DNA from 2 places in the Actinoplanes sp. NPDC051346 genome. Region 1 is predicted to be linked to the other one. Evidence: riboswitches for the same ligand, from Rfam matches in the RefSeq annotation. Region 1 holds a riboswitch; the other holds the start of a gene.

Region 1 (4,204 bases):
GGCGCCGGTGCGCCGGGCCAGCCACCAGTAGGAGCCCAGCAGAGAGCCCCCGCCTCCTCATCGATCAAGGGGAGCGGGGGCTCTTCGCGCGCGTGGTGCCTGGCTACAGCATGGATATGTGCACGTGGTCCGTGTGGTCGCTGGCGCCGGAATACGAGCTCCAGCCGGTCGCCGGGAACCAGATCATCTTGTTCCAGATGACGTACAGGATTCCGAGCCGGTCGGCGTTGCGGACCGCGAAGGCCATGAGGTTGTTGCCGTACTCGCGGGTGTCCTGGTTGTGCCAGGGCGAGAATCCGCTCTTCTGCAGCGACCAGTCGCAGGCGCGACCCTTGGGATGCTCGAACGGCCCGCCGGGGCGGAAACAGCCCACAAAGCGGGTGAAGCCGGCCTTCCTGACTTCCTTGTACATGTGCATCGTGCGGGCGGTGATGCAGCCGCCCGTCGTCTCGTCGTCGACGTTGCACGACTCCGAGCTGAACTCGCCGTCGCGGTTGCGGGGCGCGGGCGCGGCCACCTTCGACTTGAGATTCACGAAGCCACCCGTCACCGTCTTGCCGCCGACGAGTTGGAGCGCCTTCTCGGCGGACTCCTTGTTCTTCTCCATCGCTTCGAGGTTCTGCTTCTGCGACTTGATCTCTTGGTCCAGGCGAGCCTTGGAGGTGGCTACCCGGTCGATCGCGGCCTCGAGCTCGCTCAGCTTGCCGTCGTTGACGGAGTTGATCTCCTCGAGCGAGACGGCCTTCTCGAGGAAGCCGTCCGGCGACCGCACGTTGAGCAGGAAGCCCATGGTGGTCAGGCCGCCCGTGCGGTACTGCTGGGCCGCCACGGCACCCACCTGGGGCAGCAGGGCGTCGCGCTGAGCCTCCGCGTTCCTCACCTGCACGGCCAGGTTGGCCTGTGCCTTGGTGGACTTGGCGACGGCGGCCTTCGCCGCCAGATAGCGCCGACCCGTGCTGTCGAGCACGTCGTTGAGCATTGGGTTGTTCTCGCCGTCGTCGGGGGTCGACGAGTTTCCGCCACCGGGCGCCGCGGTCGCGGGGGCGCCGGGAGAGACGATCATGGTGATCGCGATCAGCGGTGCCAGGGCGAGGACCAGCCACCGGCCGGGTCTTGCCGTCATGCAGTTTCCTTCCGTGTTGCCGCCTACCGGGTTAGCTGACGGGTTCGGGACGGAAGCGATCCCTACCGCTGGTTCAGCGGATTCACCCCATTTTCCAGGTGGTTCCCCGGTTCGTCTTTCGGCGATTGAGCGGTGGTCCGCCGGCACCTTGGGGGCGGTGCCTTCTTGGCGGTGACCGGCGGAAAGCTTACCTGACTTCGGGCCTTGCATCAGCTGTCTAGAGGGGGAGAAAACTGTTACTGGACAACGACTTTGCGTTACTTTTCGATGAGTTGACGCAGGTCGTGGTCGGTGGCGGCGCATCAATGTGAGTCGTTCCACTCTCCCGGTGGAATAACTGTTTGTGTGCACTCGAATGCGCAGAGTGCGACACCTGTCGATGACGCGATTCCCTGGGTAGTCTTCGTCACGGTTCCATCACGGAACCGCCGCTCAATCGCCGAAAGGCGAGCCGGGGACCCAACCGGTAATGGGGTGAATCCGCTGAGTCAGCGGTAGGGATTGCTTCCGTCCCGAACCCGTCAGCTAACCCGGTCGGCGGCCGACGGAAGGAACGCACGTGAGGCTCGACCCTCTCCGCCGACGATTAGCGACCGTGCTCGCGGTCCTCGTCGCCACCTCGGGGCTGGCGCTCGCCGCTCCGGCAGCGGCCATGGCCGCACCCCGCCCGCTCGCCGCGCCGGGAGATTCCGGCGATGACGGGGAAGGTGGTTCGAAGTCGCTCGTCGAGCAGCTCGAGGCCGCCTCGAAGGGCTTCGTCGAGGCCAGGGAGGCGCTCGACCGCTCGAAGAAGCGCCAGCAGCAGATGACCGCGAAGCTCAAGGCGCTCGACGCCGAGCTCGGTCCCAAGCAGGGCGCCCTCGACGACATCGTCCGGCAGTCCTACCGCACGGGCCGGCTCGGTCCGATGAGCGCCCTGATCACGGCCGACTCCGCGCAGGGCCTGCTGGACCGTGCCGCGACGCTGGAGACCGTCGCGGTGAAGCAGGATCACGCGATCAAGGAGCTGAAGGACGCCCGGGCGAAGCAGGCGCAGGCGAAGCTCGCCATCGACGCCGAGGTCCGCGACCAGCAGCGCCAGGTCACCATCATGGCCAAGCGCAAGGCGCAGGCGGAAAAGGCGCTGAAGACGGCGAACGCCGCGGCCGGCGGTCCGAGCAGCGGCGCCTCCGGCGGCGGCAACAGCTCGCAGGCGGCGGCCGCCCGGCGCAACTCGGACGGTTCGCTGCCCGACGAGTCGTGCAGCGGGAACGACCCGACGACCAGCGGCTGCATCACGCCCCGCACCCTGCACGCCATGCAGGAGGCCCAGGCGGACGGCTTCACCCGCTTCGTCTCGTGCTTCCGCCCGCAGGGCAGCGGCGAGCACCCACTGGGCCGGGCCTGCGACTTCGCGTCCGACAAGACCGGCTTCGGCGGCGTCGCGACCGGCAGCAGCAGGGACTACGGCGACCGCCTGGCGAACTACTTCATCGACAACGAGGGCCGGCTGGGCGTGCTCTACGTCATCTGGTTCAAACGGATCTGGTTGCCGAGCAGCGGGTGGCAGCCGTACCTACGCGGCAACGGCGATCCGTCCAGCGACCACACGAACCACGTGCACCTGTCGATGCGATGAGGTCCGGGGCCTACGTCATTTCTTGACGTAGGCCTCGTACTGCTTGAGCACCTCGTCGGTCGGGCCGTCGGCGCGGATCAGCCCGGACTCGAGCCAGATGCTGCGCTCGCAGGTGTCCCGGATCGACTGCTCGCTGTGGCTGACCAGGAAGACTGTGCCGGCCTCGGCGCGCAGGTCGCGGACCCGCTGCTCGCTGCGCTTGCGGAACTTCGCGTCGCCGGTGGCCAACGCCTCGTCGATGAGCAGCACGTCGTGCTTCTTCGCCGCCGCGATCGAGAAGCGCAGCCGGGCGGCCATGCCGGAGGAGTACGTCCGCATCGGCAGCGAGCTGAAGTCGCCCCGCTCGTTGATGCCGGAGAAGTCGATGATCTCCTTCACCTGGGACTTGACCTGCTCCGGGGACATGCCCATCGCCAGGCAGCCCAGCACGACGTTGCGCTCGCCGGGCAGATCGTTCATCAGGGCCGCGTTGACGCCGAGCAGCGAGGGCTGGCCGGCCGCGTAGATCGCGCCCTTCTCGACGGGGAGCAGGCCGGCGATGGCCCGCAGCAGGGTCGACTTGCCGGAGCCGTTGGTGCCGATCAGGCCGATCGCCTCGCCCTTGTACGCGACGAAGCTCACGCCCTTGATCGCGTGCACCTCCCGCAGCGTGGCGGGCTTGGCGCCGGTGACGATCCGTTTGAAGGCGGCGACCGGGCTGTGCGTCCCGGCGCCACCGGCCTGGTGCACCCGGTAGACGACGTGGGCGTCGTCCACGATCACGGTGGGTTCACGCTGGTCAGCCACGGCCGTACCCCTTCTCTCCGCGCCAGAAGTAGATGTAGCCGCTGACCCCGACCACGAGGGTCCAGGCGATGGCCTCCAGCCACAGCACCAGCGGGGACGCCGCGAGCTCCACGTTCTCCATCAGGGCGTGCCGCATCAGCTCGATGAAGACGAGCAGCGGGTTGGCCTCGACGACCGCGAGCTTCCAGCCGTCGAGCTTCTCGGCGAACACGCCCACCGGGTAGAGGACGGCGGAGCCGTAGAACCAGATCCGCATGATGAAGGGCACGAGCTGCTTGAAGTCGGCGACCTTCGAGCCCAGCCGGGCCACGAACATGGCGAGACCGGCGTTGAAGATCGCCTGGAGCAGGAAGATCGGCACGATCAGCAGCCACTCCAGGGTCACCGGCTCGCGGAACCCGAGGGTGATCAGCAGCAGGACGGACATCGAGGCGAGCGTGTTGCGCACCTCGATCGTGGTGATCGCCAGGGGCAGGCTCGCGCGGGGGAAGTGCAGCGCCCGGATGAGCCCGAGGTTGCCGCTGATCGACTGGATCCCGGCCTGCACCACCGACTGGGTGAACTGGAACAGAAAGACACCGATGCACAGGTACGGCACGAAGTTCTTGATGTCCCGGTCTGTACCGAGGACGAACCCGAAGATCACGAAGTAGACGGTCGCGTTGATCAGCGGCGTC
Region 2 (4,204 bases), on a different contig from region 1:
ACCGCGTCCGGATACCGCTCCAGCACGGCCTCGGCGTGCCCGCCCAGGCCCAGCGTGAAGTCGACGTGCACCGCACCCGGACGGTCGAGCGCGGGGGCGAGCAGCTCGAGGCAGCGCTCGAGCAGCACCGGCACGTGCGTGCCGCGCGGCTCCCCCATGTCGACCCCCATCGTCCTGCTCTTTCCCGCGTGCCACGCGACCTTGCCCGAGCCGCGTCCGATCGTCTTCCGTACCGCCAGATCCCCATCCGCTCGTGCCCGTTGCCATCGGGCGCGCCCCACCGGACACACGCCTGGCACCGGGGAAGAGGCGCCAGGAGCGGGAGCGGCTGGAGATCTCGCAGTACGGCGGCAGCGACGTCCGGACCGCATCGGCGGCCGACAGGTAGCCACGCCTACAGGCCGCCGGGCAGCACCCCCTCTTCGATGTCGGCGAAGTCGTCCTCGCTCGCCGAGAGGTACTGCTCCCAGGACTGTCTGTCCCAGATCTCCACTCGCGTACTCGCACCGATCACCACGAGTTCACGGTCGAGAGCCGCGTATTCCCGCAGGTGCGCCGGGATGGTTACCCGGCCCTGCTTGTCGGGGATCTCGTCGTGCGCACTGGCGAAGAACACCCGGCTGTATGCCCGGGCGGCCTTGTTGGTGACCGGTTGGTCGCGCAGCTGCCCCGCGATCCGCTGGAATTCCGGCATCGGGAACACGTACAGGCAACGTTCCTGCCCCTTGGTGATCACGACACCTCCCGCCAGCTCGTCCCGGAACTTCGCCGGAAGAATCAGCCGACCCTTGTCGTCCAGGCGCGGGGTGTGTGTGCCGAGGAACATCGGCCAAACCCCCCTGCCCTGTGGCGCCGCTTATGGAATGTCTGGTGCGGTCCGCCGGTTCGCTCGGGCCGGCAGGTCCGCTCCGGCCTGCCACTGCGCTCCACTCTACTCCACTTCCCTCCACTCGCAACCGGAATCGGCCCGTCTGCGAACCGGATTCGCGGATGAATGCGCACGTCAGACGCGGTGGAGCCGGGGTGGAGGGTTTGCCGCCTCCGATCATGGTCCACTTTCCGACAAGCCGCCCAGTCGGGCACGAAACTCCACCGAAAAAGGACGTTCCGCACGCGCGAAACGCCCTTGGGGAGAGAAGTGGAGGAATCGTGGGGAGCGAAGTGGAGGAAATGAGCGACCGCGCGAAGCGACAACGACAGTGGGGCGCGACCCGAACCGGGTCACGCCCCACTGAACTGTCGTACTGCTTTACCTTTACCGCATCGCGTCAGGCGGCGAGGCGCCGAACGACGTAGTTGTTGCTCCAGATCTTGTGCTTGCCGACCGTCATGCCCGGACGCGGCGAGTCGTACATGTAGCCACCGCCCGCGTAGATGGCGGCGTGGTAACCGTGCGAGCCGTTACGGAAGATGATCAGGTCACCGACCTGCTTGTTGCTCTTGCTGACCTTCTTGCCGTATTTCTGCTGCCCGTTCGCGCTGTGCGGCAGCTTCTTGCCGACTGCCTTCTTGTAGACGTACTTCGTGTAGCCCGAGCAGTCGAAGCGGTTGGGCCCGGATGCGCCGTAGCTGTAGCGGGCGCCCCGGTGCTTCTTGGCCTCGGCGAGGATCTTCGCGCCACCGGACCTGACAGTGATCTTGACGGCCGAGGAGGTGTTGGGCGCGACCCCGCTCTGGCCCTCGTAAGACGTGCGGAACCACATCGTCTTGCCAGGCTTGGTGGTGAACGTGACCATTCCCGAGGAATTCTTCCGTCGGTCCCAGGTCTTCCACTTGCCGTTGACCTTCGACTGGAGACGTACCCAGCCGCGGACCAGCTTCTTGCCGGTCCTGGGGTCGATCAGCTTCGTGGTCACGCGGACCTTCGAGCCCCAGTTGACCGTCCGCTTGCTGTACGAGGCGGTGATACGGGGCTTGACGGGCTTCGCCGAGACCGCCGTGACGACGGGAGCGGCGGCGGCGACTGCCGGTGTGGCGACCAATTGGCCGGCGCAGAGGCAGAGACCCAGGGACAGTGCGACGGTTCCGGTGCCGGTGGACATGCGGCGGCCCCGGCTCGAACTGCGTTCGTGCACGGTAGATGATTCCCTCCGGCACGCCTGCGAGGTTAGCTGTCGGGTTCGGGCGGGAAGGTGTGCCCGGCCGCCGGATGGCGACTTCACCCCAAGGTCCGCCGGGTCTCGCGACCCGGTGCGGACCGGATATGGGTCCCCCGTCCCTGCCCCCGTATGCCTGTGTGGTTGTGCGCGTACTCGTGGTCGTACCGCCTGGATCGGGGCAGGGCTCGGCGTGATCCGTGCGGTGCGAGCGGTGGGCGGTCGCTCACCGGCACACCCTGCCTACCGGATTTCTCGATCCACCGCATGCCCCCGCATCGTCACTCTTCGTATTTGGCACAGTGGACAGTGTCCGGTTTGAGACCGGGCTGTGACATATGCCGCCACAATGCGTGTGTGCCTGATTACAGTCAGGTGAAAGTTACGGGTGAAACAGAACACATAAAAGGCGAAGGCACGTCTGATCATGGATGGGAGCAATGTCGGGCGAATGCCCCCGCAAACCTTCTCACCGGCCCAAACACCACTCTGGACGACCAAAGCCGATCAACCGTTCGGCCGATCGGCCGCCGGACGGACGGTGTCGCACTCGCGGCCACTCGACGTAGTGTCCGTTTCCGGTACCCTCGTCGCCGTGACGGACGGGAAATTGCCCTTGCGGGCCAAGCTTGCGACCTCCGTGTCGCGCACGGCCGCGGCCCTCTCACGGGCCGCGGGACGAGGCGACGGCTCGGTGATCGGGGGCTGGATCGGCCTCAAGATCGACCCTGACCTGCTGCGGAACCTCGCCGCCGGCCGGGCGATCGCGCTCGTGTCGGGCACCAACGGCAAGACCACCACGACCCGCTTCGCCGCCGCGGCGCTCGGCGTCCTGGGACCGGTCGCCACCAACTCGTTCGGCGCCAACATGCCCACCGGGCACACCTCCGCGCTGGCCAAGGCCGGGTCGACCCCGTTCGCCGTCCTCGAGGTCGACGAGCATTACCTCGCCCAGGTGATCAACGAGACCAACCCGCGCGTGGTCGCCCTGCTCAACCTCTCCCGCGACCAGCTCGACCGGGCCAAGGAGGTGGCGATGATGGCGCAGATGTGGCGCACCGCCCTCGCCGCCCACCCGGACGTGCACGTGGTCGCCAACGCCGACGACCCGATGGTGGTCTGGTCGGCGGTCAACACCGCGCACGTCACCTGGTTCAGCGCCGGTCAGCGGTGGACGGACGACTCGTGGGTCTGCCCCGAGTGCGGCGGCTCCATCCAGCGCGCGAACGGCGACTGGTGGTGCACCGGCTGCCCCCTGCGCCGGCCCCAGGCGCAGTGGACGGTCGAGGACGAGGGTGTGCTCGACCCCAGGGGCGACTGGCACCTGGTCAAGCTCCAGCTGCCGGGCCAGGTCAACCTCGGCAACGCGGCCACCGCGCTGGCCCTCGCCGCGGAATTCGGCGTACGCCCCATCGAGGCCGTCCCCCGGCTCGCGAGCGTGGCGTCGGTCGCCGGCCGCTACGCCCAGGTGGAACGCGACGGGCGCACCATCCGCCTGCTGCTGGCGAAGAACCCGGCCAGCTGGCTCGAGGCCTTCGACATGGCCGAGCTGGCCCCCACACTGCTCTCCATCAACGCCCGCGACCCCGACGGCTTCGACACCTCCTGGCTCTACGACGTCGACTTCTCGCCGCTGCGCGGACGGCCCGTCCTGATCACCGGCGACCGCGCCTACGACCTCGCGGTCCGGCTGGAAGTGAACGATGTGGCCTTCCGGCACGTTAAATCCTTCGACGAGGCACTCCGGGCCACTCCGCCGGGCCGCCTCGAAGTGATCGCCAACTACACGGCGTTCCAAGACATCCGAGCGGAGCTGGACCGTGTCAACTGAGCCTTCCCGCGGCGGAAAACCGAGGACAAATCGTGACTGAGAGCGTGCTACGCATCGTCTGGATCTATCCGGACCTGCTGTCGACCTACGGCGACCGGGGCAACATGCTGATCCTGGCCCGTCGGGCCCAGCTGCGCGGCATCCCGGTCGAGACCTACCAGGTCCGCTCCGACCAGCCGATGCCCACCACCGCCGACATCTATCTGATCGGCGGCGGCGAGGACGGCCCGCAGGCGCTGGCCGCCCAGCGGCTCATCGCCGACGGCGGCCTGCACCG

What was found. Region 1 has a riboswitch for cyclic di-AMP ahead of AB0M36_RS25970 (hypothetical protein). Riboswitches for the same ligand answer to the same signal wherever they lie in the genome.
Region 2: it holds a riboswitch for cyclic di-AMP, as region 1 does, so the genes downstream of both, AB0M36_RS21725 (C40 family peptidase) here and AB0M36_RS25970 (hypothetical protein) in region 1, are expected to answer to the same signal.

What each region holds. Positions count from the first base shown of each region.
Region 1 is NZ_JBFBAJ010000011.1:103,799-108,002, reverse strand. Features, by position in the region: gene AB0M36_RS25980 (glycoside hydrolase family 65 protein) at 1-31, shown strand, start outside; gene AB0M36_RS25975 (hypothetical protein) at 104-1,123, opposite strand; cyclic di-AMP (ydaO/yuaA leader) riboswitch at 1,128-1,265, opposite strand; cyclic di-AMP (ydaO/yuaA leader) riboswitch at 1,543-1,679, shown strand; gene AB0M36_RS25970 (hypothetical protein) at 1,719-2,741, shown strand; gene AB0M36_RS25965 (ABC transporter ATP-binding protein) at 2,757-3,527, opposite strand; gene AB0M36_RS25960 (ABC transporter permease) at 3,520-4,204, opposite strand, start outside.
Region 2 is NZ_JBFBAJ010000008.1:275,864-280,067, reverse strand. Features, by position in the region: gene rsmH (16S rRNA (cytosine(1402)-N(4))-methyltransferase RsmH) at 1-170, opposite strand, end outside; gene mraZ (division/cell wall cluster transcriptional repressor MraZ) at 395-826, opposite strand; gene AB0M36_RS21725 (C40 family peptidase) at 1,269-2,075, opposite strand; cyclic di-AMP (ydaO/yuaA leader) riboswitch at 2,082-2,257, opposite strand; gene AB0M36_RS21720 (MurT ligase domain-containing protein) at 2,707-3,927, shown strand; gene AB0M36_RS21715 (glutamine amidotransferase) at 3,957-4,204, shown strand, end outside.